2 regions of the Veillonella intestinalis genome follow, and region 2 is predicted to be linked to the other one. Evidence: a T-box and tRNA genes for the amino acid it is inferred to sense, from the RefSeq annotation. Region 2 holds a T-box; the other holds one or more tRNA genes.

Region 1 (15,690 bases), on a different contig from region 2:
AAAGAGAGTGCTTATACAACAATTAATCAATGGCTTGACCCTCGGCAGCTCATATGCGGTTATAGCGTTGGGTTTAACCCTAGTTTTTGGGGTTTTAAATATTATTAATATGGCTCATGGTGGCATTTTTATGCTCGGAGCTTTTATTGGACTTTTACTGGTAACTGAATTTCATGTTAATATTTTTGTCGCTATTCTTGGTGCTATGCTTGGCGGTGCTGTTTTAGGGTATATACTCGAAGTATGTGCTTTACGACCTTTACGACGCAAAAAAGTATCTCATTTGGCACCTCTTATTAGCACTATAGGGGTGTCTATTTTTTTAGAAAGTATGGCCTTACTAATCTGGGGTCCACAGACACGTTCTTTCCCTACAGAATTTACTGGTAGTGTTATTGATTTTCAATTATTTAAAATTTCTACGGTTCAAATCATTAGTTTAGGAACGGCGATTTTATTGATGGTGGCCTTAAATATTTGGTTAAAACGCACTAAAATTGGTAAAGCAATTCGTGCCACGTCTTTAAGCACGGAAACAGCTTCTTTATTAGGTGTAAATACTAATTTTATTATTTCCTTAACGGTTATGGTAGCCTCTGCGTTAGGCGCTGCCGCAGGGGTATTAGTAGGTCTTACCTTTGATGCGATTGAACCTATGATGGGTGTCGTTATTGGCTTTAAAGGTCTAGCTGTACTGATTTTAGGTGGCTTAGGAAATATACCAGGGGCTATGGCAGGGGGCTTTATTTTAGGCCTTGCTGAAGTATTAACAGTTGCTTATGGTGATTCATCGTATCGAGATGCAGTCGCATTTGGTCTTATTATTGTATTATTATTCTGGCGTCCACAAGGGCTTTTTGGCGCTAAAGATAAAGGGGGTCGACCATAATGGATATTTTTAATCCCTATTATCTACAAATTTTTATGTTTATGATTATAAATGCTATTATGGGCATTTCAATTTATATTACATTGGCTACCGGACAGCTTAGTCTTGGCGCAGCAGGTTTTATGAGTGTAGGAGCTTATGTAGCGGCATTGTTAACATTAAAGCTATCTTTACCGATTAGTTTGGCTATTTTAATTGGAGGCCTATGTGCCATGTTAGTAGCCTTCGTTATTGGCTTACCAACTACACGTTTACAGGGTTTATATTTAGCGATTGCCACATTAGGGTTTGGTGAAGTAGTACGCGTTATTTTCCTTAATTTAGAAATTACTAATGGTGCTTTGGGCTTATCAGGTATTCCATCAATTGCACAAGAAATAACTGTCTTTTTTTATGAAATAGGACTTGATGGTATAGGCGATTTAGATGCACAAACATTAGGCAATATTGGTTTAGTCATTATATTGCTTGTTTTACTCGCTTTATTAATTTTCTTCTGTGTACGCATTAATAACAGCCGAATTGGTCGTGCATTTGCCGCCATTAAGGCGGATGCTCATGCAGCCGAATTGATGGGGATTAATGTAGTGTATTATAAAATGGCAGCCTTTATGATTGGCGCATTTATCGCTGGTATTGGTGGCGGTTTGTACGCGCATATTACATTCTTTATTAATCCTACTGATTTTAGCTATCACAAAGTAGTACAAATACTATTATATCCAGTCTTTGGCGGTTCAAATGTAGTGTGGGGTTCATTATTAGGTTCTTTTGTCTTAACCTTATTACCTGAAGTATTACGCTTTATGGCTGATTACCGAGATGTAATTTATGGTATTTTGTTAGTCGTGCTTATGGCTGTTCGCCCCGATGGTTTGATTACCGAACAAGTGGTTGATCGTATCGGTAGAAAATTTGGTTGGATTAAAGATTATCAACCAACTGGTGAGCAGCAGGTTTTAACAGAACGTTTTCAACGTATGAGGGCTGAACATTTAGAGCAGCCTAAAGAACATAAACGATAGGAGGATAGCCATGTTATTAGAACTAAATGACGTAAGTAAACGCTTTGGCGGTATTGCTGCTTTGACAGGCATATCCTTTGGTGTTGAACAAGGTGAAGTATATGGTGTAATTGGTCCTAATGGAGCCGGTAAAACAACCTTATTTAATTTAATTACTGGTGTATTTCCTGTATCAGACGGTGAAATTGTATTTGATGGTTTATCCATTGTTGGTATTAAGCCTCATCGTACGGTAGAAATGGGGATTGCGCGCACCTTTCAAAACATTCGGCTTTTTGGCAATATGACAGCTTTGGACACCGTATTTACTGGTATGCATTGTCGAACGGGTTCTGGCTTTTTAAGTAGTTTTTTACGAACTAAACGGCAGCGCATTGAAGAAGAACGCTGTCGTGGAATTGCCTATGAATTTCTTGAATTTGTAGGTTTAGCTGAAGATGCTAATACAGTGGCTACTTCTTTGCCCTATGGCAAACAGCGAAGACTTGAAATAGCGAGGGCTTTAGCAACACATCCGCAATTAATTTTGTTGGATGAACCTGCAGCGGGTATGAATGATAGTGAAACGGAATTATTGCGTCAATTGATTGGTAAAATTCGCGATTTAGGAATTACTGTTATTGTTATTGAACATGATATGTCATTAATGATGAATATTTGTGATCGATTAGTGGTGTTTAATTTTGGTAAAAAAATTGCAGAAGGAACGCCAGCTGAAATTCAAGCCAATCCATTAGTTATTGAAGCGTATTTAGGGAAGGAGGCATAAGATGCTAAAGTTAGAAGGTGTTGTAGCTGGTTATGGCAATATAACCGCTATAAAGAATATTAGCTTTGAAGTGCCTGAAGGTTCTATTGTTTCACTTATTGGTGCTAATGGGGCTGGTAAATCTACAACGATGCGTACCATTATGGGGTTATTAAATCCTTCTGAAGGGGCTATTACCTTTGATGGCGTGAATATCTGTTATAAGAAGACTCACGATATAGTAAAACAAGGGATTTCTTTAGTTCCAGAAGGCCGTCAAATATTGCAAGATATGTCTGTGTATGAAAACTTAGAAATGGGGGCTTATACACGCAAAGATAAGGAAATAGAGCAAGATATTAAAGCTGTGTTTCAAAGATTTCCTATTTTAGATGAACGCAGTTATCAGCTTGGTGGCACTTTGTCGGGCGGACAGCAGCAAATGCTGGCGATTGGTCGAGCCCTAATGGCACGGCCTAAGTTATTGCTATTGGATGAACCATCTATGGGACTCGCACCTTTAGTAGTTAATGATATTTTTAAAACCATAAAAGAGATTAATGAGGCTGGTACTACTGTGTTGTTGGTAGAACAGAATGCACGGCAAGCTTTAAAAATTTCTGACTATGCTTATGTATTAGAAACAGGTAAAATTGTGCTTCATGGTACTGCCCAAGAGATTGCTAATAATCCAAGAGTAATGGATGCTTATTTGGGCGGAAAATCTGAATAAGAGGGAATAGAATGTGGATGACTAGTGCAAATTAAAGATTTGAAATAAAATTTTAAATTTGCACTAGACAAAGTGGTTAGAAAAATGGTAGAATTATTTTCGTTGTTAAGGCTTATGTAAGTAGGAAAAAGAAGCTTAAAAATCTTTTAAAAAAGTTGCTTGACATTTACTGCTGAAACCCCTATAATAACAAAGTAACGTAAACGGCCCCGTGGTGTAGCGGTTAACATGTCGCCCTGTCACGGCGAAGATCGTCAGTTCAAATCTGATCGGGGTCGCCACGTTTGCCCCGGTAGCTCAGTCGGTAGAGCAAAGGACTGAAAATCCTTGTGTCGACAGTTCGATTCTGTCCTGGGGCACCATGTGTGCGGAAATAGCTCAGTGGTAGAGCACCGCCTTGCCAAGGCGGGGGTCGCGAGTTCGAATCTCGTTTTCCGCTCCACTTTTTTGGCGGCATAGCCAAGCGGTAAGGCAGAGGTCTGCAAAACCTTTATTCCCCAGTTCGATTCTGGGTGCCGCCTCCATATATATTCCACCCATGCCGGGGTGGCGGAACAGGCAGACGCAACGGACTTAAAATCCGTCGGTTGGAGACAACCGTACCGGTTCGATTCCGGTCCTCGGCACCATTTAGACTGAACATTCGTGTTCAGTCTATTTTTATTTTAAGAAGTTTTAATTCAAAAGAAGGAGTTTTAATCCTCCATAGCGAACTATATAAATGAAGAATTAATCATAGCCATAAAATGATTATTTTAGCAGCTAAGTCTTTAGCTGTTAGTTTTAAAAGGTAATTGCTAGGAATGGATTGCTTAGTAGCTGTAAGGCCTAGCTAAAGGAGGATTTTGTATGAACTTTGAACTTCGGGATGGTCACAAGTATATTGATGAAGTAAAAAAATTATTTGTCGATTATGTTCGGTCCCTTGGTGTAGCGGCCGATATAAAGGAATTTGAAGGATTAGAAGATAAGTACAAAGGGGAACGCGAAGCTTTATATATTGCCTTTGTAGACAATGTACCAGCTGGTTGTGTAGCATTACGTCATGTGAACTATGAAACAGCTGAAATGAAACGCTTGTATGTACGTCCAGAATTTCGTCGTACGGGCCTTGGTATGAATATTGCTCATATTATTGTAGAAGAAGCTAAAGAAAAAGGCTACAAGACTTTATTATTGGATAGTTTGCCTAGCATAGAAAGCGCTAAGGAATTATATAAAGCATTAGGTTTTAAGAGTACTGATAGAAACGTGAAAAAGCCTGTACGTACGGTTGTTCATTTATCCTTGCCATTGGCATAAAATTTTCAATCTGAAGTCTTGGTATATTCATTACTAGTGAGGGTTGTCTATAATTTGAAATAAAAAAGCGAAGTAGGCTGTTATAGCTTACTTCGCTTTTGTGGTTTATGGATCTACTGCTTCTGGATCATTCGTCAAAGGCTCTTGTCCCAATAAGGTTGTCAAATTATACTTGTCAAAGCGATAATTTGGATTGGAGAAGTCACGACTTCGATCATATCGATTGGAAGGCGCTTGTAGAATGCCTGATATAAAATCATAGAGTAAATCATTAGTAAAATATTTGTGTTCATGATCTCGTAGAATTGAAGTAGTTTCAGGGAAGGCCGCTTCATATTCTGGGGATACATATACCCAGAGCGGGATACGTGTCATATCAAAATCAAAAATATCTGGATTGTGAGAATGATGTAAACTTTCACCATGGTCGGAGAAATAAATCATAGCTTGTAAATTTAATTTGTTTTTACCATAGGTATAGATTTGCTGTAAGAGCCAATCTGTGTATAGTTGACTATTGGCATAGGCTTCTTTGCCACGAGGTACTTCGCCAACTTTCCATTTACTGAATTCATGCGGATAGCGATCATTATAATAAATGTGACTGCCCATAATATGAATTACAATAAAGTTATTTTTATAAGGCTCTATTTGATCAAGTAATGGTAATAATACGCCATCATATTTGTCAGAGAACATATATGCTTCATGGGCCCAGAGAGGGCGATCAGCTGTTTTAGCAATCAGTGAAATAGCCGTATCATATTCGCCATATACGCCTTGATTACTAAACCAACTTGTAAAGTAACCAGCTTTTTTAGCTACATCCAAAATGCTGGCTGATTCTAAAAATGGCTTATCGTCATATTGATTACGTTCTGTAAGTGCTCTTTCTAATGTAGGCACTGTTTGCACATATGAAGAATAGGCATTGCGGAAAAAGATAAAGTTAGGATTATTGGCAGCCATTTCACTTTGCCATGGGGTATCTTCATATTCGAAATTAGGATTGTATACTTTCATATAATTTTTTGAAGAAGATTCACCGATGACTAAGATTACGGTACCTGGTACTTTTTGCGCTGCTGTATCTGTATTTGTTAATTGTAACTCATTATATATGGCCTGATGTTTATCACTATATTGTTGTAATTCTTTCATATATGTGGCTACATCACACCAGTTTTTTACTATATCAGTTTGATAAAAGCCAAAGGGCAGATAGATAGCACAACTTAAACAAATAATACTTAAACCACCAAGGCGGAATTTACTCATCGCTTGACGGCGGGCAAGTTTACTCATGCCCTCATTTGACCAGTAGTAGAATAAAAATAGAAGAATGGCTCCTAAGGTCATAGCCATGAGGCCCCAGATTCCTCCAGCACTTTTTAAGAAACCAAATGCTTCTTCTGGATTCGTTTGATATAATGCCATAAGGGTTGCTGGCGTTAAACAATGCCAAGTCTTTATGTAGTAGCCAATCTGAATTATAGGTATTATAGAAAGGCTCCATTGTATTAGCGCTATAATAAGGCTTACCCTACGTCGATAGGGTAAGTGATAGGCTATAAAGTAATGGATTAAGCTAAGTCCCATAAAGAGCAAGGCGCCAAATAAGAAATCTGAAAAGAATTCATAAAAGTAAAATGGTTTTGTATACGACCAGTGATATAGTAGTGGATATGTAAGGGCCCAGCTAAAGCCCAATAGACCATGGCCTAAAAATACACGATGCCACAAGGTACTACGAATTAATTGCTGAAATAAAGCTAGACCTAAGATGGAAGGGATAGCCAGTAAAGTTATATCTTCCCAATCAAAACCCAAGGTAATAGGTTCGTAAATATAGTAAAAGACGGCAAAGATGAGGATACACCACAAGGCTGCCTGTAAGATGGCGTTGCGCCACCAAAAAGTAAGTGGTTTCATAGTCAAGTCCTTTGTAATATAATATCATCAATACGATAGCAGAATTAGGGCAAAATTACAAGGAGATAATAGGATTTTACCTATACTTTAGGTTGTTAAATAGTAAATTTCTATGATACAATGAGAAAAAGGTTATCGAGACTTCGTGATAGCAATAAGAGGGGCCTATAACCCCTCTTATTTGTTTGACTATAAGGTGAGGAGACAGGATGAAATCCTACGAATATAAGTTGGCTGTATTTGAAGGGCCTTTGGATTTATTACTCCATTTAATTGAAAAGCATAAAATAGATATATATGATATTCCTATTGTAGAAATTACTTCACAATACATGGCACAACTTGAATTATGGCAAACTTTTGATATTCAATATAGTAGTGAGTTCTTAGTCATGGCAGCGACTTTATTACAGATTAAATCTCGCATGCTATTGCCACGAACAGCCCCTTTAAATCCAGAGGAAACGGAAGATCCTCGTGATGAATTGGTGGCTAATTTATTAGAGTATAAACAAATTAAAGAGTTGACCGATGCATTGACTGCAAAGACAGAAATAAGTAGTCAAAGTTTTAGTCGTCCTGATGCGTTAAGTCAATGGGGACAAGAATCTGTATTTCGTTTTGATATTGCTCAATTATATACAATCTTTAAATCTTGCTATGAACGGGCACAAGAAGTAGTACCTGAACCGCCTAAGGTTAAAGTGGAAAAAGAAGCGTATAGTTTAGAGGAGATGATTGATTCCCTATTGTTACGAGCTAAACAAACACGTCGTTTTAGTTTTGTCGCATTGTTGGAAGAAACTACAGTAAGAGCTGCGAAAGTAACTATGTTTATTGCTGTACTCGAATTGCTGAAACGACAGATTTTTAGCATTAGTGCTCCTAATGAGGGAAATAATGATGGTTCTTTGCAAGATGTAACACTAATTAGTGAAGTTATTTAAGCCTTTGAATCAGTTTATGTATAAAGAAAGGTATGAAAATAGAGTATGACAGATGTGAATCAGCCTACGGAAGCGATGTTATTGGCCCATGTAGAGGCCGTTTTATTTTCAGCGGCCAAACCAGTACCACTCGCTCTTTTAAGTGAATTATTTAATCTCTCTGAAGATGAATTAGATCACTTATTACAACTCTATAATGAGCAATTAGTAAAGAATCAACGCGGGCTGCGACTTAAGATTAGCGGTGTAGGTGCTGAATTGGTAAGTGCACCTGAAAGTAGCGCTTATGTGAGTCAAATTCGACAGCGCGAAGATCGTTTGTCTCCAGCCGCAATGGAGACTTTAGCAGTGATTGCATTTAAGCAGCCTGTGACAAAGAGTGAAATAGAAGAAATACGTGGTGTAAATTGTGAAAAAGTGTTAAAACAGCTAGTCACGCGGGATTTAGTCATGGAATTAGGACGGAAGGAAAGTATAGGACGTCCTGTTATATATGGCACTACGGATACTTTCTTACGTAGTGTAGGGATTGAGTCTGTAGAGACATTGAAGCAAGAAGTAATTGAAGATATAGCAATTGAGCATAAGGAGGCGTAAAGATATACTGATGGAAACAGAACGTTTGCAAAAATATATTAGCCGTTGTGGATATGTATCCCGACGTAAAGCAGAAGAACTAATTGTAGCGGGCAAAGTGCAAGTTAATGGGCGCTTAGTTACAGAATTGGGTGTTAAAATTAATCCTGCCATTGATAGAGTAAAGATTGAAGGGCAGCGGATTGAACCTGAAGCATTGGAATACTATATTTTTAATAAACCAAAGGGAAGTATCACTTCAGTAGGTGACCCTCAAGGCCGAGCGACAGTTATGGATTATTTAAAAGATATAAAAACTCGAATTTATCCTGTAGGTCGACTTGATTATAATACAGAAGGCTTATTGCTTTTTACTAATGATGGGGCCCTAGCACAGGCTTTAATGCATCCTTCTCGAGGTATTACAAAGACTTATGAAGTTAAACTAAAAGGTCGAGTTCTGGATGAACATCTTGAGGCTTTGAGTAAAGGGATTACATTGGAAGATGGTATAACTTCGCCGGCAGATTTAGTTGATTATGGATTTGATGGCAAAACTAATACTACGACGGTAGAAATTACTATTCATGAAGGTCGTAATCGTCAAGTGCGTCGAATGTTTGAACATTTTAAATACAGTGTGTACAATTTAAAACGCATAGCTTATGGTGGTTTAACTCTATCTGGTTTAAAACGTGGTGCTTATCGCAAATTACAAGGCGAAGAAGTAAGACAACTAAAAGCTTTTTGCAAATTACCGTTTGGCAAGACTAGTAATAATGATGCAAATGGTAAACGTGTATTAACTAAAGACAATAAAAAGCAATTTGGTCGTAGTGGCGCTAATCGTGGCAGTCAACGCCATAGTAGAGGAGGCCGTTAATGAAACATATCCTTGTGATAGGTGCTGGCGCAGCAGGACTCATGGCGGCAACTATTGCAGCCCGTGAAGGAGCCAAAGTTACGCTTATTGAGAAGATGAATATGGTAGGCAAAAAAATGGGTATTACTGGCAAAGGGCGTTGTAATATTACTAATGATGCACCTATTGCTGATTTTATTGGTAAAACGCCTGGTAATGGCAAGTTTTTAATGAGTGCCTATCAACAATTTGATAATCGTGATTTATTGGATTTATTACATAGCTGGAAACTAGCAACTAAAGTAGAACGAGGTGGCCGAGTGTTTCCAGAGTCTGACTCAGCCTTAGAAGTACGCAATATGTTTATGCGTGTTTTTAAAGGGTATGGCGGTATACTTCATTTGAACGAAGCAGTAAAAAAAATAATCGTAGAAGCTGGTGAAGTAAAAGGTGTTGTAACCGATAAGGAGACTTATTATGGTGATGCTGTTATTTTAGCTACTGGTGGTTTATCCTATCCTTTGACAGGTTCTACTGGTGATGGTTATAAAATGGCAGAAGCGGTAGGTCATACGATTACAGATTTGCGACCATCTTTAGTGCCTCTAGAAACCAAAGAGCTATGGGTAAAGGATTTAATGGGTTTAAGTTTACGTAATGTTGAACTTTCTGTAGTAGCTAAAGACAAGGTGCAGAGTAAGCAATTTGGCGAAATGATGTTTACTCATTTCGGTATTACAGGCCCTATTGTGTTATCGTTGAGTCATACCGTAGGGAAGCTATTAAAGAAAAAGAATATAGGCACGATTTTGTTAGAGATTAATTTAAAACCAGCTTTGACAGTAGAACAATTAGATCAGCGTATACAACGTGATTTTGTAACCTATTCCAAGAAGCAATTAGCTAATGGTTTGAAAGATTTATTACCACAGCGGTTAATACCTGTCATAATAGAATTGGCGGAACTAGAATCAGATAAATTTATCAATCAAATCAGTCGGGAAGAACGGTTACGCTTAGTTCATGTTTTACAACATATGCCATTAACATTTAAACAAATGCGTCCGATTGCGGAAGCTATAGTAACGGCTGGTGGTATTTCCGTTAAAGAGTTTGTGCCTAAGACAATGGAGTCAAAGAAAATAAAAGGCTTATATGCAGCTGGCGAGGTATTAGATATTGATGCTTTTACAGGAGGCTATAATTTACAAGCCGCTTTTGCTACTGCGTATGTGGCGGCTCAACATGCTGTGTATAGTGATGAAATATAGTATTTTTAAGTCCATGCTTACTGCATGGCAAGGAGTTTTGCATTATGAGTAATAAGCGGATTGCTGTAGCTGTTGATGGACCTGCTGGGGCAGGCAAAAGTAGTATCTCTAAAGTAGTAGCAAAAAAATTAGGCTATTTATATATTGATACAGGTGCTATGTATCGCGCAGTTACTTGGGCAGTTTTACAGCAGGGAATTGATCCAACTGATGAAAGTGCTGTAACAACTTTGTTAGATAATTTAACTTTGCGTTTGGAACCAACTGTTGAGGCTTTTAAAGTATTTGTTAATGGCGAAGATGTGACTGATGCTATTCGCAGTCAAATGGTCAATAACTCTGTATCTCAAATTGCATCCATTAAAACGGTACGCCAATTTTTAGTGGCTCAGCAACGTGCTATGGCTGCTGGTGGTGGCGTTATTTTAGATGGTCGTGATATTGGTTCGGTTGTGTTGCCTCAGGCGGAATTAAAAATTTATTTGACAGCCTCAGTAGATGCGCGGGCTAAGCGTCGTTGGCTAGAAACTAAAGAGAAAGAATCTATTTCCTTAGAAACTATTAAAGCTAGTGTAATGGCGCGTGATGAGATGGATACCAATCGTAAAGAGTCTCCATTAGTTTGTGTACCAGAAGCGATTGTGGTGAATTCAGATAATTTAACTTTTGATGAAACTGTAGACCGTATGGTACAATTAATAACAGCAGCTGAACAGTAAAGGAGTATTGCTTTATGGATAAATTTTCAGAATGTTTATGGCGTTCTGCCTTTCAAATTGTATATGGTTGGATATACAAAACAGATGTAGTAGGGCGTGAGAATTTTCCTAAGGAAGGCCCTGTAATAGTAGCGCCAAATCATAAAAGCAATAATGATCCTTGTATTGTGGGGCATGCCTTGCCTAGACATGTAAGTTTCATGGCTAAGGAAGAATTATTTAAAAATCCTATATCCAATTTTCTTTGCCGCTGGTTAGGCGCTTTTCCGCTTAAACGGGGTGGTGTAGATAAAATCGCAATTCGACATGCTATGAATTTGCTAAAAGAAAATTTGGTATTAGGTATTTTTCCAGAAGGTACACGGCAAAAAAAAGATAAAATGTTAGGCCGTTTTCATGATGGTGTTGCTTCTATGGCTCTTCGCACGGGTGTACCAGTAGTGCCAGTAGCAATTATGGGCTCCTATGCAATACAACGGGGACAAGTAGCGGCTATAATTGGTAAGCCTATTCCTGTAGAAAAAGCAAAGCCCACAGCAGAAGCTATTGCTGCTTTAAATGAAGAAATTAAATCAGCCTTAGAAAGCCTAATGGAAGAGTATAGAGCTAGTCATCCTGACTTTAAACGATAAAGGAGACAAACGTGGAAATACGTATTGCAGAAAATTGTGGCTTTTGTTATGGTGTAAAGCGTGCTGTAAGCATGGCACAAGATACCTCAAACCATTTAGACCGTAGTTATACATTAGGTCCTATTATTCATAACCCTCAGGTAGTTGCCAATTTAGAAAATCATGGTGTATATGCTGTGGATTCCTTGGAAGAAATTCCTAAAGGCACTGTCATTATTCGTTCTCATGGGGTAGGGCCTGCTATTTATGATGAAGCTACTAATAAAGGCCTTCATGTAGTAGATGCTACTTGTCCGCATGTAAAAAAAGCGCAACAAGATGCTAAATCGGTAATTGACTCTGAAATGTCACTTGTTATTTTGGGCGAAAAAAAGCATCCTGAAGTAATTAGTATCAATTTATGGGCGCAAAACAAAGGCATAGTCATAGAATCGGAAGAAGAAGCTGAAATTCTGCCTTTCGTGGAAAATAGGGGTGTAGTTGTACAAACTACCTTTTCACAATTTAAATTTCAAAGTATAATAGATATATTAGAGAAAAAAACTCAAAATCTAAAGGTTTTCAAAACGATTTGCACAGCTACTCAAGAACGTCAAAATTCGGCAGTAGACTTGGCAAAAACGGTGGACCTTATGATTGTGGTAGGTGGTAAAAACAGCGGTAATACGAACAGATTAGCAGAGGTCTGTCGTGACGTTGGATGTACTACTTATCATATAGAGACCGCTGCTGAATTAGAACTGGCTTGGTTTAACGAAGTCAACACGGTAGGGGTTACAGCCGGTGCATCGACACCCGACTGGATAATTAAGGAGGTCATTGACACAATGAATGAATTTGAAGAATTGTTAGCCAAAGAAGCTGACTGGGCAGAAGACTTTAAGAAAGGCACTGTAGTAGAAGGTACTGTAGTAGAAGTTGACGACGACAAAGCGTACGTTTCCTTCGGTTATAAAACAGAAGCAACTTTGAACCGTACTGAAATCGCTTATCCAGCACCTGCCTCTGCAAAAGACGTGCTAAAAAATGGCGATCACATCAAAGCCGTAATCATGAACCACATCAAGGAAGATAATCCTATCTACTTGTCCATCACTCGTTTGGCTAAAGACGAAGATTGGCAGTATGTACAAGAAGCTCAGGAAAAAGACGAACCTATCATCTGTAAAGGTGTGGACGCAATTCCAGCTGGTCTTGTAGTAACTGTAAAATCCCTTCGTGGTTTTATTCCACTTTCCCAAGGGGATGTACACTTCGTTAAATCTCTTGATAGCTTAGTAGGTACTGAATTTGAAGCTAAGGTATTAGAAATCGACGAAAAGAAAAACCGTTTGGTTCTTTCCCGTCGTGCAGTATTAGAAGTAGCTCGTCAGGCTAAATTAGAAGAAGCCTTGAAAAATATTAATGTTGGCGACAACTATAAAGGTATTGTACGTAAAATTATGCCTTATGGTGCGTTCGTTGATATCGGTGGTATTGAAGGTTTGCTTCACATCTCCGATATTTCTTGGCACAAAATTAAACGCGTAGAAGACGTGTTATCCGTTGGTCAAGAAATTGAAGTTAAATTGCAATCCTTTGATGAAGAAAGCAACAAACTTTCCTTATCCTTAAAAGCATTAACTAAGAGCCCTTGGGATGTAGCTGAAGAAACTATCAACGTGGGTGATGTATTAACTGGTAAAGTTGTTCGTTTAGTAGCTTACGGTGCATTCGTAGCTGTTAACGACGACATCCAAGGTTTACTTCACATTTCTCAAATTACTAAACAACGTAATGCTAAAGTAGAAGACTACTTAACTCGTGGTCGTGAAGTAGAAGTTAAAGTTATTTCTCTTAACAAAGATGAAAAGAAATTGGGTTTAGCTTTAACTGAATTAATGGAACCAGTAGAATCTGCTGATTCTGACGCTGAATAATTTTAGCAATTAGCACATAGTGCTTTTATAAAGGAGCTGTAGGTGGAATTTCCACTTTACAGCTCCTTTTGTCTATTTTATGATGAAGTAAAGCAATTAGTTTGTTTTTTACGCTTATAGTGAAGGCTAAGTTCTTTATGGATTACGTTGAATATGTTACAATGTAAAGTGATATTTTATGTTTGATTGAGGTGACAATATGGCAAAACCATTAGTAGCAGTAGTAGGGCGTCCTAATGTGGGAAAATCTACGTTGTTTAACGCCATAGTAAATAAACGTATTTCCATTGTAGAGGATATTCCCGGTGTAACACGGGATAGAATTTATTTTGACGCAGAATGGCTAAATAGAGAATTTACTATGATTGATACAGGGGGAATAGAGTTTATTACCGCTGATAGTCATGAAATTCCTAAAATGATGCGTTTACAGGCACAATTGGCTATTGAAGAAGCTGATGTTATTCTATTTGTTGTAGATGGTAAACAAGGGGTAGTACCAGCAGACGAAGAAGTAGCCAATATTTTACGAGCCAGTGGCAAGCCTGTTATTCTAGTAGTTAATAAGATTGATAGTGTAACACAAGAAGCAAATATTTATGAGTTTTATAATTTAGGCATTGGTGATCCTATTGGCATTTCTGCAAAAAACTTAATGAATCTTGGGGATTTGCTAGATGATGTAGTTAAGCATTTTCCTGATGGTGCCACAGCAGTATCAGAAGAAGATACCATTCACGTTGCTTTGATTGGCCGACCAAATGTGGGTAAATCTTCTTTAACAAATGCCTTATTAGGGCAAGATCGTGTTATTGTAAGTGATGTAGCCGGTACTACACGAGACTCTATTGATACACATTGGACACATGATGGTCAGAAATTTATTTTGATTGATACAGCCGGTATGCGTCGTAAAGCAAAAATTGATGCACCAGTAGAGCGCTATAGTATTGTACGTTCTTTGCGCTCTGTTGATCGAGCTGACATTGTAGTGCTTGTACTCGATGGTGTAGATGGAGTGACTGAGCAAGATAAAAAAATTGCTGGTTATGCTCATGAAGCTGGTAAAGGTATTGTTATCGTAGTCAATAAATGGGATTTAGTTGAAAAAGATGATAAAACTACGATTCGCTATACTGAAGATATTTATGATGAAATGGGCTTTTTGCGTTATGCACCTATTTTATTTGCTTCAGCTTTGACTAAACAACGAATTCATCGCTTATCTGATTTGATTAAATTTGTATCAGAACAGCAGCATATGCGCATTTCTACAAGTGTGCTCAACCAAGTGTTATCTGATGCGCAAAATGTAAATCCTGTGCCATCTCGCAGTGGACGCTTGCCTAAGATTTATTATATGACGCAAGCTTCCGTAAAACCGCCAACATTTATATTATTTGTTAATGAACCAGAATTAATTCATTTCTCTTATATGCGATTCTTAGAAAATCGTCTTCGTGAATCCTTTGGTTTTGAAGGTACGCCAATTCGTTTAATTTTACGTGGCAAGAAGGGAAATGATGACGACTAATGTTTACAATGTATACGGTTTTATTGGCTTTAGTTGCCTATCTATTAGGCTCTATTCCTAGTGGGTTAATTATTGGTAAGTTATTTTTTAATACTGATGTGCGTCAGTATGGAAGTAAGAATATTGGTGCCACTAATACGTATCGCGTATTAGGCATGAAAGCAGCCTTACCGGTATTCCTTTGTGACGCGGCTAAAGGTATGGCAGGGGTAGCGATTTTTTCACCAGAGCCAAACTTAATGCTCTTAGGTGGTATTTTAGCAATGGTTGGTCATAATTGGTCTGTATTTTTGGGCTTTAAAGGAGGCCGTGGTGTAGCTACGGGATTAGGAGTACTTATTTTTTTAGTGCCTCTTATTTCTGCTATTTGTTTTGCTACCTGGGCCGTGATTGTCTACTTTACTAAGTATGTTTCACTAGGATCTATTGTAGGGGCTGCCTTGGTGCCTATACTTATGATTGTTTTTGGCGAACCATTTTGGTATATCATTTTTGGTGGCGTAGCCGCTTTATTTGTAATTTTACGACATCGTGAAAATATTTTACGGCTCTTGCGTGGTCAAGAACTAAAAGTAGAACGAACGGAGCGTGATGATTCCTA
Region 2 (15,690 bases):
ACAGTGCGGCTATGGGCTTCTTGGCTGCTAAAAATAAAGAAGATGCTAAGAAGAATGAAGCAGAAACATTTGCAGAAGCTAAGAAAAATACGTTAAATGCTGTAAAACAGCATTTCCGTCCTGAATTCTTAAATCGTATTGATGAAATGGTAGTTTTCCATCCATTAACTAGTGATGATTTAAATAAGATTGTTAATATCTTACTACAGGATGTTATGAAACGCTTGGCTGAACGTGAATTGACTTTAGAAGTAACACCAGAAGCGCTTGAATTGTTAGTTAAAGAGGGATCTGATTTCACCTATGGGGCACGTCCATTAAAACGAGCTATTCAACGTTTGATTGAAGATCCAATCTCTGATTTAATCTTAAAAGGTGAAGCTCCTGAAGGTTCTGTTATTAAGGCCAATGTGGTAGATGGAGATATTACTATGGTCGTATAGTTCTATTCTATTTGGTGAGCTGTATAGGTTACTGGGAACTATTTAAAATCATGAAAGTATAAAATTTATCTTCTGTTTGAAGGATATTGCATATAAAATCACGAATACTATTTAGATGGTGTTCGTGATTTTTTTATCTAGGCATGGTATTTATATTATGTAGCAATATTGATACCATAGGAAATATAAAATAAAGTTCAATAATTTGATTATTAAAGGGATTATATAATGGCTAAAGTTAAAACAGTTTACTTTTGTAATAATTGTGGGGCTGAATCGCCTAGATGGCTAGGAAAATGTCCACAATGTGGGGAATGGAATACGCTTGTTGAAGAAGTTGTTCGATCTACTACAACTAAAGGTGCGGCTGCTTATGCACCGGTAGATCGTTCAGCTACTAAACCAGTGGCTTTATCTGATATTAAAACAGAAGATTCACCACGCATGTCTACAGGATATGATGAAATTGATCGTGTACTAGGTGGTGGCATTGTACCTGGTGCATTAATGTTATTAGGGGGTGACCCTGGTATTGGTAAATCTACCATTTTATTACAAGTTTCAGGCCGTGTTGCTGATCGCTTCGGTAAAGTACTCTATGCATCTGGTGAAGAATCACAGATGCAGTTAAAACTGAGGGCCGAACGGTTAGGCATTGAAGGCAATCAATTAGCGGTTATGGCTGATACAAATTTAGATGCTATTTTACAAGAAGCTGCGCAGCATAAACCAGCTTTATTAGTAATTGATTCTATTCAAACTATGTTTACTGATGCCTTAGATTCGACACCTGGTAGTGTGGGGCAAGTAAGAGAATGTACTGCGCGACTTCTTCGCTTTGCCAAAGAGCAAAGTGTGCCAGTTATTATCATTGGTCATGTAACTAAGGATGGTAATATTGCAGGGCCGCGTATGCTAGAGCATATGGTGGATGTGGTGCTCTATTTTGAAGGGGAACGGTCTTATCAATTCCGTATTTTGCGGGGAATTAAGAATCGCTTTGGCTCAACTTCAGAATCAGGTCTTTTTGTAATGGAAGAAGAAGGGTTAGCTGAATTAGTCAATCCTTCAGCCACTTTATTGGCCGAGCGGACTGAGGAAGAGACCGGTTCAGCTGTTATGGCCTATTTAGAAGGGATTCGTCCTATTTTAGTAGAGGTACAGAGTTTAGTGTCCACTACTGCTTTTGGGATGCCAAGGCGCACCTCAATTGGCTATGATTTGAATCGCTTGATTATTTTGCTAGCTGTGTTAGAAAAACGTTGTGGATTAACTTTAGGTAATAAAGATGTTTATGTAAATGTTATTGGTGGCTTAAAAGTTAATGAACCGGCCTGTGATTTATCTGTGGCCGTTGCTATTGTGTCTAATTTAAAAAATCGGCCAGTCCCTGCTGATATGGTAATACTTGGTGAGGTAGGGTTAACTGGTAATATTCGAAGCATTCCTCGCATTGAACAGCGTATTGCTGAAGCCGCTAAGATGGGCTTTACTCGATTTGTAGTGCCTGCAGGTAATAGTAAACAAGTAAAGACAACGCGCAAGGGTATTACTATCCATGGTGTTACTACGGTGCAAGAAGCGATGAAGCTTGTTTTTGGCTAAATTTTGGCTACATAATCAATAAAATATGGTGTGTTTTTTCCTTTTATAGACAATGATATTAAATTTGTTTTAAATTTATTGAAAAAAAGTGCAGAAGTTTATGATTTATTTATCATTTTAATGTACAATAGAAGAGTACGATAAGAAAGGAGGTGAAATTGATGATATATAAAATTCTACGTTATGTCATAGCCTTATTGGTGGGTATCATGGGATATATGTTGACAGATAGTTTTATGCCAGTATGGGAACCGATTATTGATGTGAAGTTTTGGACAATGGGGTTCTTTGGCATTTCCATTATTAAAATATTAGCATTAGCGTTTGGTGGTTTAATCGGTGCTGTTATTGGCTTTTTTATAGCTATGCCGCTGATTAGTCAAGGATTACGCTTAGCTAAAAATATGGAACGTCTTTTATCGCGGGTACCTAATCAAGAATTAATGGCCGGCACAGCCGGATTACTCTTTGGACTCATAATAGCAAATCTTATTGGCTTGGCATTTTATCGCGTTCCTTTGATTGGATCGTATATTCCCATTATTTTAAGTGCTATTTTTGGTTATATTGGCATGCGTTTGGCATCTCGCAAGGGGCCTGAGTTATATGCTAATTGGCTTCAAAATCGGTCTATAGTAAAAGAAAAGAAAAAAGAAGCAGTTCCTAAAGACGTTGAAACTACTGCAAGTGTTACTGTTTCTGATTTTGAATCTATTTCGGTGGCTAAGTTACTTGATACGTCGGTTATTATTGATGGTCGTATTGCTGAATTATGTGCTACTGGTTTTTTAGAAGGACCTCTAGTTGTTCCTTTGTTTGTTCTTGAGGAATTACAGCATATTTCTGATTCTGCCGATGTATTAAAACGAAACCGAGGTCGACGTGGCCTTGATATTTTACAAGGGTTACAGCAGAAAGATCTCATTGATATTAAAGTGATTGATGATGATTTTGAAGATATTGCTGAAGTTGATTCTAAGCTCATGCGCTTAGCATTAGATAAAAAATGGAAAATCGTGACAAATGATTTTAATTTAAATAAAGTAGCTAGTCTACAAGGCATTGAAATTTTAAATCTTAATGATTTAGCTAATGCGTTAAAACCAGCTATGATTCCTGGTGAATGGATTCGCGTGCAGGTAATTAAAGAAGGGAAAGAAGATAATCAAGGGGTAGCCTATTTAGATGATGGTACTATGATTGTTATTGAAAATGGTGCTCAATATGTAGATACCTCTATTGATGTAATGGTTACGTCTGTATTGCAGACTAGTGCAGGGCGAATGATTTTCGCTAAAGCGAAAGGAACTAAAGAATGATTAGTTGTATTTTATTGGCTGCCGGTGCGGGCAAACGAATGCAATGTGAAACGAATAAAATCTTTTTGCGCTTAGGATCCTATTCTGTATTGCAGTGGAACCTTCGTCATATGGCGCAAGTCCCAAATTTAACTGAAGTTATTATTGTGGTAGCTGATGGTGAATTAGAGGCTGTTCAAAACGAAGTGGCAAAGCTTGATTTGCCTTGGAAACCTATTTATGTGCTTGGGGGCGCAGAACGACAAGATTCAGTGATAGCTGGTACTGAGGCTGTTAGTGAAACGTCAGAAATTATTTTAGTTCATGACGGTGCACGGCCGATGGCTAAATCTGATTTATTTATAGCTGTAGCCACTACGGCTCAGCAATATGGTGCGGCTGTAGCTGCTGTACCTGTAGTAGATACTATTAAGCAGGTAAAATCAGACCAGACTGTGGCACAGACACTAAAGCGTAGTGAGTTATATGCTGTGCAGACGCCACAAGGGTTTAGACGTCAGTGGCTGTTAGAAGCACAAGCGTATGCACGAAAAACAAATTATTTGGGGACTGATGATGTATCTTTAGTCGAACATCAAGGGAAACCAGTACATATTGTAATTAGTGATTATACAAACTGTAAGCTTACAACCCCCGCGGATATTGTAAAAGCAAAACAGTATTTAGGAGTGACAGAACCTATGATGCGTGTAGGCTTTGGCTATGATGTACATCGTTTTAAAACGGGACGTCCTTGTATTTTAGGCGGTGTTCAAATTGAAAGTGAATTTGGTCCGGATGGCCATAGTGATGCAGATGTATTGATTCATGCACTGATGGATGCCTTATTAGGGGCTGCCGGTTTACCTGATATTGGCTATTGGTTCCCGCCCGAAGATGAAGCTTTCAAGGATGCTTCTAGTATGGAGCTATTAAAGCAAGTTGTGAAGCTACTACACGAAAAAGGATTTAAGGCGTATAATGTAGATGTTATGGTTATTGCAGAAGCGCCAAAATTAAAACCTCATATTCAGGCTATGAAAGCAAATTTAGCGAATGTGTTAGGCATTGGTGAAGACTTTATTAGTGTAAAAGCAACGACTCACGAGAAGTTAGGTGCTTTTGGACGTTTAGAAGGTTTGGCAGCGCAAGCTGTAGCGACTTTGTATACTGTATAAAGACAAAGTATAGGAATTTTTATACGGTTTTATATAGTATTCAATATAGAGATAGCCCTAAAGGAAAGCCAAGATGATAGTAAAGGAGTGGATATATACATGGCAAAGATGAAAGTGCGTTTTGCACCAAGTCCAACTGGCCCGTTTCATATTGGCGGTGCTCGTTCAGCATTGTTTAACTGGTTATTGGCACGTAAAGAAGGAGGTACTTTCCTTCTTCGCATTGAAGATACAGATTTAGCTCGTTCTACGCGGGAGAGCGAAGAAAATATCAAAGCAGCCCTTAAATGGTTAGGCATGGATTGGGATGAAGGTATTGATGTAGGTGGTGAAAACGGCCCATATCGTCAAACAGAACGCCTTGATATTTATAGAGAAGTGACACAGCGCTTGTTGGATGAAGGTAAAGCGTATCGTTGTTATTGCTCGGAAGAAGAATTAGAAGCAGAGCGTCAAGTCCAGTTAGAACGGGGTGAAACGCCTAAATATAATGGTCATTGTAGTCATTTAACGGACGAACAGATTGCTGCCTATGAAAAAGAAGGCCGCAAATATACAGTTCGTTTACGTGTACCATTAAATCAGACCTTTGCTTTTAATGACATGGTTCGTGGTCATGTGTCTTTTGAATCTAATGGCGTTGGCGATTTTGTTATTGTCAAATCTGATGGAATTCCTGTATATAACTATGCTGTTGTAATTGACGATCATACGATGGGGATTACTCATGTTATTCGTGCTGAAGAACATCTTTCTAATACGCCACGTCAAATTGCAATTTATAATGCTCTTGGTTGGGATGTACCAACTTTTGGACATATTTCCTTAATTCTTGGTAAAGATTATAAGAAGATGAGTAAGCGCCATGGTGCGACTTCTGTGGATCAATATCGTCAACTGGGGTATTTACCAGATGCTATTGATAATTTCTTAGCCTTACTTGGTTGGGCACCAGAAGGGGAACAAGAATTATTTACGTCTGAAGAATTAATTCAGAACTTCTCTATGGATCGTGTAGCAAAAAATCCAGCTGTATTTGATATTGATAAATTAAATTGGATTAACTTTAACTATATGAAAAATTTAAGTGATGAAGCTTTGTATGAATTATGCTTGCCTCATTTGCAAGAAGCTGGTTATGCATCAGCTACACCAGATGAAGCGGAAAAAGCAAAACTTACTATGCTTTGTGTATGCTTAAAGGATCATATTAGTTTTGGTGCTCAGATTAAGGATGAAGCCAAGCTTATTTTTGACGATACGTTTGTGTTAGATGAAGCACATGCTGAGGATATTAAAGCTGTATTAGCAGAAGAGTCTTGTCCAACAGTGCTTAAGGCATTCCGTGACGCAGTAGCTGGGTTAGAAGAAATTACACCAGATATAGTAAAAGCAACGATTAAAGGCATTATGAAAGAAACTAAATTAAAAGGTAAATTCGTATTTATGCCGATTCGTATTGCTACAACAGGCCAAATGCATGGCCCAGATTTAAATTATATTATTACTTTATTTGGTAAGGATAAAACATTAGCTCGTTTAGATGAAACAATTAGCAAACTATAATTAATTGTTATTGGTTTAAACGTATCAATTAGGGCACTGAAATATAATGTGCAAGCTGTATTGGTTTTCCGACAAGCCAATTTTGACTGCGGGAGGGAAACCTCCCGCTTTTTTATGTATATATTTTATGTATATAATTTTGTTTTTCATTTGTTCCATATTTACTTAACTGCGTGGGGGCATAGTTAAGGCGTAGTCATAGTTTTTATTAAGGAGGATTATTATGGAAACCATGATTGAACGCTTTTTGCGTTACACAAAAACAAACACACGCTCTGATGAAGCATCTACAACGGTACCAAGTACAGAGTCACAAGTTGCCTTCGCTAAGGTCTTAGCAGCCGATTTAAAAGAACTTGGCTTAGAAGGTGTTAAGATTAATGAAAATAATGGCTTTGTTATAGGTGCGTTGCCTGCTAATACAGAGGAAGATGTGCCAGCCATAGGCTTTATTGCTCATATGGATACGGCTGATTATAATGCTGAAAATATTACCCCACGGATTATTGAAAACTATGACGGTACAGATATTCTCCTTAATAAAGATAAAGACTTATATAGTCGTGTAGCTGATTTTCCTAATTTAGCTAATTACAAAGGCAAGACTTTGATTGTTACTGATGGGACGACTTTGTTAGGTGGCGACGATAAAGCGGGCATAGTAGAAATTATGGAGAGTCTTCGCTACTTAAAAGAACATCCAGAAATAAAACATGGTCTTGTTATGTGTGCTTTTGGACCAGATGAGGAAATTGGTCGTGGCGCTGATCTTTTTGATGTAAAGGATTTTCCAGTAGATTTTGCTTATACTATTGATGGCACTCGCTTAGGTGAATTAGAGTATGAAACGTTTAATGCTTGTGCAGCAACAGTAGAATTGCATGGTGTATCTGTTCATCCTGGCGCAGCTAAAAATACAATGATTAATTGTAATAAATTGGCTATGGAATTTGATCGTATGTTACCACAAGCTGCTGTGCCAGAATTAACTGAAGATTACGAAGGATTTATTATGTTGACGAGTAATGAGACAGGTATTGAATCTGGTACTATGAAATACATTATTCGTGATCATGATCGTGGTTTGTTTGAAAGTAAAAAGAAACTTTTTGAATTAGCCACTAAAGTAATAAATGAACGATATGGTCGTGACGTAATTACACTTACACTTAAAGATAGCTATTACAATATGTATGATGTTATTAAAGATCATATGGAATGTGTTGAAATAGCTAAAGCTGCTATGGAAAAAGCTGGCGTTACACCATTAATTCAGCCAATTCGTGGTGGTACTGATGGCTCTAAGATTTCTTTCATGGGTATTCCAACACCAAATCTATTTACTGGAGTAGAAAATTTACACGGCCCTCATGAATTTGCTTGTGTAGAACATATGCAATTGGCAGTTGATACTATTGTAAATATTGTGTCCATAGAGAAATAAGTATACATATTGGCATTGGCATTGGTATTAGTATTAGTATTAGTATTGCTATTGATATTACTATTATTATTACTGTTGTTAGTGTTATTGCTGTTACTATATATCTATAATTACAATTATTAGTAGGCTTCACTTTTACTAAGATATATATTAGTTGCGCTCTATTTAATTTATCGTCAATAAATTGTGTAGATATGCTTGCGAGACATTGACTTTAACAGTCTTTCATGCTATTATACTCTATATATCGATAAAAATTGTTATTAAAGACGATGAACGAAATAAGTACTTTGTGACTAGCTTTACAGCGAGAACTAAATGGTGGAAGGGTTCAAGTGTGGCCAAGGGAAATGCATTCGGGAGTTGATAGATTGAATTCAGTAGATCTATTCGGTTGCGCCCGTTATGCGTTTGAGTGAGTGCTACATAGGACTTAACAGAGTGGAACCGCGGGCCACCGTCTCTGTAATGAGATGGTGGCTTTTTATATTTTTATGGAAGTGAGGCATCGGTAGCGATGAGAGAAATTAAAGTATTCAATACGATGACAAGAGAAAAAGAAATATTTAAGCCAGTAAAGGAGGGAGAAGCTAAGATTTATGTATGTGGTGTAACACCATATAACCATCCTCATATTGGCAATGCTCGTCCGTTTGTTACTTGGGATGTTATTCGTCGTTACTTGACCCATATTGGCTATAAAGTAACGTATGTACAGAACTTTACAGATGTGGATGACAAAATTATTAATACATCTAATGGTGAAGGCGTATCTTGGGACATTATTGCTAACCGTTATATTGAATCCTATTTTGATGTAATGGATGCTCTTAATGTGCGTCATGCTGATGTATATCCGCGTGTATCAGAACATATTGATGAAATCGTAGCCATGATTGCTACTTTAATCGAAAAAGGTTTTGCTTACGAATTAGATGGCGATGTGTACTACAGTGTTGAAAAGTTTGAAGACTATGGTAAATTATCAGGTCGTACCCTTGAAGACATGGAAGCAGGCGCTCGTGTAGATGTAGATGATCGTAAACATAATCCAATGGACTTTGCTCTTTGGAAAAGCGCAAAACCAGGTGAACCATTCTGGGAAAGTCCATGGGGTAATGGTCGCCCTGGCTGGCATATTGAATGTTCCACTATGAGTAATAAATACTTAGGGGAAGAATTTGATTTCCATGGTGGCGGTAGCGACTTAATTTTCCCGCATCATGAAAATGAAATTGCTCAGTCCGAAGGTTGTACAGGACATCATCCAGCTGTTCGTTACTGGTTGCACAATGGCTTTATTACAATTAATCAGGAAAAAATGAGTAAATCATTGAATAATTTCTTCTTAGTAAAAGATATTTTAGAAGAATATAGTCCTGATGCACTTCGTTATTTCTTATTAAGTACTCATTATCGCAGTCCATTGGATTTTAGTGATGAACGCTTGGAAGAAGCTAATAAGTCTTTAGAACGTATGACAACAGCCATTGAAAATCTTCTCTATTTAGAAAATCAAGAAGAAGGCGAATGTGATGAAGAAGCAAAAGCCTTATTAGATAATGCACGTAAATATGCATCTGAGTTTGAAGATGCTATGGCTGATGACTTTAATACCTCTTTGGCAGGGGCTCCAATGTTTGGGCTCGCAAAAGAAATTAACATTTATTACCAAGCTGTACAAAATTGCAATGGTAAAGTATGTCATAAAACATTAGATGAAGTAAAAACTATTTTCAAAATGATGACAGATATTCTTGGTATTTTAGAACAAGCTTGGGAAGGTCCTAATGCAGGGGCTGGTGCCGAAGAATACGAACAATTAATGCAGGTTATTTTGAATGTTCGTCAGAATTGCCGTGAACGTAAACTTTGGGACTTAGCAGATGCAATTCGTGATGAATTGGCTAATATTGGTGTAGTTATTGAAGATTCGCCACAAGGGGCACGGTGGAAGAAACGTGAACTTTAAGCGCTATCAATTTTTACGGACTACGGCCATTGAAAAATTAAAAGCTATAAAGGAGCATGAGGGAATTATAACAGCTAGCGCTGAGGATTCCCTCATGCTTGCCTATATAGGCGATGCCGTATATTCTTTGTTTGTTCGTGAGCGTATGACTGAAGCGGGCATTATGAAAGTACAAGTGTTACATAATTTAGTAACAGATTTTATTTGTGCTAAAATGCAGGCAAAAGTATTACAAGCTTGGGAAGAAACGTCTATACTGACTGATATAGAGCTACAAGTAGCGAAGCGTGCTCGCAATAGTAATGTGCATGTACCTAAAAGTGCTACTGTACAAGAATATCGAGCAAGTACTGCCTTTGAAGCCGTATTGGGGTATTTATATCGAACCAATCAGCAAGAGCGTTTACATGAGCTAATGGCGAAAGCATTTCAATATACATTAGATACGATGTAATAGAGGAGACTGAATAACTATGAGTGATTATATTGTAGGTCGCAATGCGGTGCGTGAGGCGTTAAAAGCTGATCGTACGATTCAGCGCCTTTTTATTGCAAATGATAAAGTGCAAGGTTCTTTACAAGAGATAGTAGGCCTAGCTAAATCAAAAGGAATTGAAATTCGTCGTGTTGGTGATAATCAATTAGCAAAATATGCAAATGGCGTGGTACATCAAGGCGTTGTTGCTTTGGCTGCGCAAGTAAAGTTTGCTGATTTAGATGAAGTGTTGGCAAATTGGCCAAAGGAAAAAGCACCTATTTTAGTATTATTAGATGGCATTGAAGATCCCCATAATATGGGTGCTATCATCCGTACTGCAGAATGCTGTGGTGCTACGGCGGTGCTCATTCCTAAACGTCATACAGCACCGATTAATGCTACGGTAGCTAAAACATCGGCCGGTGCTTTGGAATGCATACCCCTAGTACAAGTTGGCAATGTAGCACAAACAATTGAGGAATTAAAGAAGCAAGGTTTTTGGGTACTAGGTGCTCATATGGAAGGGCAACAGACCTTATACCAAGCTGATTTAACGAGTCCTTTAGTGTTAGTAATTGGCAATGAAGGGAAAGGCTTGAGTCGTTTAACGAAAGAACGCTGTGATTTCTTAGTGACAATTCCTATGTATGGGCGCCTTAATTCGTTAAATGCATCAGTAGCAGCGGCAGTTTTACTATATGAAGCGGTGCGACAGCGACAATAATGAGGTCTTAAGATGAAAGAAGACATTTTAATTGTAGATGGTTATAATGTGATTTTTGCTTGGCCAGAGCTAAAGAAAATTAGTAAAAGCTCCTTAGAACATGCACGGTCACGCATCAAGAGCATTTTACAGAATTATGGCAAGCATAAAGGTTATCGCGTTATTTTGGTATTTGATGGAAAATTTGCCAATTCTGGTGCGGCCGAAGAATACATGACTGATGATTTCTTAGAAGTATATACAGCGGATGGTGAAACGGCTGATTCATATATTGAGCGGACTGTGTTTACTTTTAAAAATACGTATGCTAATGTGTATGTATGTACATCAGATTATGCAGAACAAAGTCAAGTCTTAGGATTTGGAGCTTTGCGTATTTCAGCGCGAGAGTTAAAAGCACAAGTAGAACGTGCTAAATTGGATGAACAAAGATATTATAAAGGGCTTCATAAACGGGATAGTTTGCGTTTACAACGGAATGAAGTCGGTCACCAGTTAGATGGTGAAGTAGCTAAGGAATGGGAAAGCTTGCGACGTGGAAATAAATAGCCTTGCAGAACTGGGGTCTATCAAGTATAATGAGAGATACATTAGTTGTGTTCTGCTAGAACAGGAAAGTGGAGGCTGGCATGTGCGTTAATGAACGCTTAAACGATGAATATCGTCGTTATGTGGAGTTATCTGATGAAGAAATTTGTAAATTAGCGCAAGAGCAAGATGACCACTTAGCTGTGGATTATCTAGTCAATAAATATAAAAATTTTGTGCGCGCCAAAGCACGATCTTATTTTTTGATTGGTGCCGATAAAGAAGACATTATTCAAGAAGGGATGATAGGCCTTTATAAAGCCACCAGGGATTTTAAAGGTGATCGTCTAGCTTCTTTTAAAGCATTTGCCGAACTGTGTGTAACTCGCCAGATTATTACAGCCATTAAAACGGCTACACGGCAAAAACATATTCCTCTTAATTCGTATATTTCTTTGAATAAACCTATTTATGCGGATGAAGCGGAACGAACCTTGATGGATGTTTTGATTGAAGGTCAAGGTACAGATCCTGAAGAGTTATTTATTAATCGTGAAGAATTTTCCGATATTGAAGAAAAAATGGGATCTATTTTAAGTGATTTAGAAGGTAAAGTATTAATGGGGTATTTAGATGGCAAGTCTTATAATGAGATTGCGGCTGAATACAACCGAAGTGTTAAATCCATTGATAATGCATTACAACGAGTGAAACGAAAGTTAGAGAAGTATTTAGAGCATCGTAGTAATTCAGCAAAAAAGAATGAGCCATAGGAAGGATGACAATTGTGAGAAATTTCTTGATGTTTGCAGAAGTGGTAGTATCTGTTTTATTGATTTTGGTGGTTGTGTTACAATCGAGTAAGAGTGCTGGTATGGGGGGCGCCGTAAGTGGTGCTGCTGATTCCGTATTTGGTGGTAAAGCTCGTGGTCTTGATGGTTTATTATCAAAATGCACTATCGTATTAGGGATTCTTTTTGCCGCCTTAAGCTTATTCTTGGGAATTTACTTAAATCAATATTAATGGGAGCCTGCCTTGTGCAGGCTTTTTTGGTAGAGGTAAGAAACTATGGAAGATATGAAAAACAAGATTTTAGCCTTTTTCAAAGCCATTAGTCCAGAAGCGTATCATATAGAAGATGCTGCTTATATTTTAGGGATTAAAGGGGCTGATGAATTAGAAACTTTTATGGAGCAAGTACAAGCACTATCTGAGGCTGGTTTATTAGTAAAACGCAGTGGTGATTACTATAAATTAGCAGCACCGACCGCGCAGGCTAAGGCTGGCAAGAAACAAATTAATGTTGTAGAAGGGACCTATAAAAGTTTGCGCAATGGGCGAGGCTTAGTAGTAGATCCAACTGGCACCTATGAAGTAGCTATTGGACCAGACGAACGTAATGGAGCTATGCATAATGATAAAGTCGTAGCTTATATATTGCGTTTTAGTCGTGTTGGTGATCAACGACCAGAAGGTCGTGTAGAAAGCATAATAGAGCATGTGAATACAGAGATTGTAGGTACTTATGATCGACAAAAGAATTTTGGCTTTGTTGTGCCTGATGATGAGCGTTTAGGTGATGACATTTATGTGCCTTTGCCAGATTCTTTGGAGGCACGTAGTGGTGCTAAAGTCTTAGTGGAGATTACTTCTTGGCCAGATGCTAAAGGACGTCGCCCTGAAGGGAAAATCAAAGAAATTTTGGGTTATACAGGGGATATAGGGGTAGATATTAACTGTATTATGGCAGCCCATAAAATTCCGTTTGCCTTTCCAGAGCCTGTTTTAAAAGAAGCTGAAGAAGTAAGTTTTGATGTATTACCTACTGGCAAGCGCCTTGATTTGCGTGAAGTGCCTATGATTACTATTGATGGGGAAGATGCTAAAGACTTAGACGATGCAGTCAGTTGTAAGCAGTTAGTTAATGGTCATTACCAATTAGGGGTTCATATTGCGGATGTAAGCCATTATGTAAGAGGCAATACGGAGCTCGATAAGGAAGCCTATAAACGCGGGACTAGTGTATATTTGGTAGACCGCGTAGTCTCTATGTTACCAACGGTATTGTCAAATGGCATTTGTAGTTTAAATGCTAAGGAAGACCGCTATGCTATGAGTTGTATTATGGAGATTAACCATGCAGGCAAAGTGGTTGATTTTACCATTAGTCCATCGGTAATTCGGGTAGATCGTCGTTGTAGCTATCCTGAAATATATAAAGCTTTAGAAGAAGAGATTATTCCTGATGATTTACTACCACTTATGCCAATGGTGCATGAATTACATGAAGTAGCAAAGATATTAATTGCTATGCGTGAAAAATCAGGAGCTATTTCTTTTGAATTTCCTGAGTATAAAATATTGTTAGCCAATGATGGCACACCGCTTAATATTGTACGCAAAGATAGAACCATTGCGGAAAAGATTATTGAAGCGTGTATGTTAATTGCTAATGAAACAGTAGCTACCTATTTACGGGATTCGAATAAACCAGCTATTTATCGAATTCATGAGCAACCAAGTGAAGAAAAATTGCAAGCTTTACAGACTGTAGTGACGTATTTAGGCAAACCGTTTCATTTAGCTGATGGGGCTGTAGAACCAAAGGATATTCAGCGATTTTTAGATAGTTTAGTTGGGACTGATGTAGAGCAAATAGCTCAGATTATGACCTTGCGTTCTATGCAACAAGCGCGCTATTCCTCGGCTAATGTGGGTCATTTTGGTTTAGCCTCTGCTTGTTATACCCATTTCACATCACCTATTCGACGGTATCCTGATTTGATAGTCCATCGACTTTTGAAAAAGCAATTGCATTGGCCTGATGGATATAGTAAATATGATGATTCTGAAGAATACCTAGCAAAGGCAGCTGAACATTGTTCTATTCAAGAGCAAGTTGCGGTTGCTACTGAACGAGATACTAATGATTTGAAAAAAGTTCAATATATGGAACCTTATGTAGGGGAAGTGTTTGAAGGCAAGATTAGTTCTATTACATCTTTTGGCATGTTTGTAGAACTTGAAAATGGTATTGATGGATTAGTGCATATTGCCACTATGGATGATGATTATTATTTCTTTGATGAGGAACATTTTTTATTAGTCGGTCGTCGCACTGGCAGGACATACCATCTAGGTGAAACGGTTCAAGTGACACTTATAAAAGCCGATAAGGATAAGAAACAAATAGATTTCTTGCTTGGTGATGTAGATGCAGCCACTTTAATTCAAAAGTCATTGCAAAGTCGTACACGGTTAGCTTCGTCAGGTAAAAGCTTCCGTAATAGTAGTGCCAAAGACAGTAAGACTGGTAAAAAAGAGCGGTTTTCAGCTAGTAGCGATAGAAAAGGTCGTAAAAAATCAGGTCGGGACTCTTTTAATAAAGTAGCTAAGAAATCGAAAAGTAAGAAACAGAGTAAGAAGGGCAGTAAAGGTAAGAAAAAAGGTAGTAAAAAGAAGTAATGGAAGTTGAGGAGGAACGTAGTGAGTAAGGCAAAAAAAGATAGTAGTAGTTTAATTGCTGATAATCGCAAAGCGCGCCATGATTATCATATACATGAAACATTTGAAGCGGGTATTGTATTAACAGGTACTGAAGTTAAATCAATTCGCCAAGGTCGCTTGAATTTAAAGGATAGTTATTGTGGGATTCAAAATGGTGAATTATTTTTATTTCAAGCGCATATAAGTCCCTATGAGCAAGGGAATCAGTTTAATCATGAACCGATGAGAACTAGGAAGTTACTGATGCATCGCAGTGAAATCAATCGTCTATTAGGTCAAGTAAAAGAAAAAGGATTTTCCTTAGTCCCTTTGAATTTTCATTTTGCTCATGGATTAATAAAAGTGACAGTAGGCCTTGTAACTGGTAAGAAGAATTATGATAAGCGTCAAGATATAGCTGATCGCGATGCTCAACGAGATATTCGTCGGCGTATGAAAGAGCAGAGCCGAGATTATTAACGTAAAAGGGAGCATAGGTGAAGATAAAACTAGGGGTTATAGGGAATTTAAAATTATTTGAAATATAAAAAAGGCAGTAGGAATTAGTCAATGACTATTCCTACTGCCTATATTAGTTGTGGTGGAGACGAGGGGAATCGAACCCCTGTCCAAAAGCGTTGCCCCATAGACTTCTCCGAGTGCAGTCGCTGTTTTAGAATCTCAGTCAGCTATTGTACAACGACAAACTACACTAACCCAGCTCAGAGGTTTAACCTAATTTACTTGAGCAGATAAATTAGGCGAGCCCGTAGTTTGACGCCTTATCCCTGCTCACGGGCAGAGCAAGGTAAGACGTAGCTTATGCAGCTAATGCAAAGTTTTCTTTTGCGTTTAATTTAAAAGTTCCACTGTTTTACGGCCTCATGGAACGCCGACTCGCTATCTATGATACACGCACCCCTGTCGAAACCATTACGTCCCCAAGTGTGTATTAACTATGATTTTA

Evidence for each region. A T-box is a leader RNA that pairs with one kind of tRNA and senses whether it is charged. The one in region 2 lies ahead of cysS (cysteine--tRNA ligase), so its partner is inferred to be a tRNA-Cys.
Region 1: it has a tRNA-Cys gene. The T-box ahead of cysS (cysteine--tRNA ligase) is inferred to sense a tRNA for this amino acid. The anticodon was not compared.

The regions. Positions count from the first base shown of each region.
Region 1 covers NZ_CALPCB010000002.1:157,570-173,259, forward strand. The annotation lists gene NFR27_RS02090 (branched-chain amino acid ABC transporter permease) at 8-889, shown strand; gene NFR27_RS02095 (branched-chain amino acid ABC transporter permease) at 889-1,914, shown strand; gene NFR27_RS02100 (ABC transporter ATP-binding protein) at 1,925-2,683, shown strand; gene NFR27_RS02105 (ABC transporter ATP-binding protein) at 2,685-3,395, shown strand; tRNA gene NFR27_RS02110 (tRNA-Asp) at 3,601-3,676, shown strand; tRNA gene NFR27_RS02115 (tRNA-Phe) at 3,682-3,757, shown strand; tRNA gene NFR27_RS02120 (tRNA-Gly) at 3,763-3,837, shown strand; tRNA gene NFR27_RS02125 (tRNA-Cys) at 3,845-3,919, shown strand; tRNA gene NFR27_RS02130 (tRNA-Leu) at 3,936-4,024, shown strand; gene NFR27_RS02135 (GNAT family N-acetyltransferase) at 4,245-4,697, shown strand; gene NFR27_RS02140 (phosphoethanolamine transferase) at 4,803-6,629, opposite strand; gene NFR27_RS02145 (segregation and condensation protein A) at 6,839-7,576, shown strand; gene scpB (SMC-Scp complex subunit ScpB) at 7,622-8,173, shown strand; partial or broken gene NFR27_RS02155 (pseudouridine synthase) at 8,184-8,897, shown strand; gene NFR27_RS02160 (BaiN/RdsA family NAD(P)/FAD-dependent oxidoreductase) at 9,035-10,285, shown strand; gene cmk ((d)CMP kinase) at 10,330-11,004, shown strand; gene NFR27_RS02170 (lysophospholipid acyltransferase family protein) at 11,019-11,636, shown strand; gene NFR27_RS02175 (bifunctional 4-hydroxy-3-methylbut-2-enyl diphosphate reductase/30S ribosomal protein S1) at 11,648-13,555, shown strand; gene der (ribosome biogenesis GTPase Der) at 13,755-15,089, shown strand; gene plsY (glycerol-3-phosphate 1-O-acyltransferase PlsY) at 15,098-15,690, shown strand, end outside.
Region 2 covers NZ_CALPCB010000003.1:102,949-118,638, reverse strand. The annotation lists gene NFR27_RS03260 (ATP-dependent Clp protease ATP-binding subunit) at 1-443, shown strand, start outside; gene radA (DNA repair protein RadA) at 672-2,048, shown strand; gene NFR27_RS03250 (PIN/TRAM domain-containing protein) at 2,210-3,367, shown strand; gene ispD (2-C-methyl-D-erythritol 4-phosphate cytidylyltransferase) at 3,364-4,524, shown strand; gene gltX (glutamate--tRNA ligase) at 4,624-6,090, shown strand; gene pepT (peptidase T) at 6,314-7,534, shown strand; T-box leader at 7,798-8,002, shown strand; gene cysS (cysteine--tRNA ligase) at 8,052-9,506, shown strand; gene NFR27_RS03225 (Mini-ribonuclease 3) at 9,496-9,960, shown strand; gene rlmB (23S rRNA (guanosine(2251)-2'-O)-methyltransferase RlmB) at 9,980-10,708, shown strand; gene NFR27_RS03215 (NYN domain-containing protein) at 10,721-11,257, shown strand; gene sigH (RNA polymerase sporulation sigma factor SigH) at 11,338-12,009, shown strand; gene secG (preprotein translocase subunit SecG) at 12,024-12,260, shown strand; gene rnr (ribonuclease R) at 12,315-14,702, shown strand; gene smpB (SsrA-binding protein SmpB) at 14,724-15,203, shown strand; RNA gene ssrA (transfer-messenger RNA) at 15,323-15,666, opposite strand.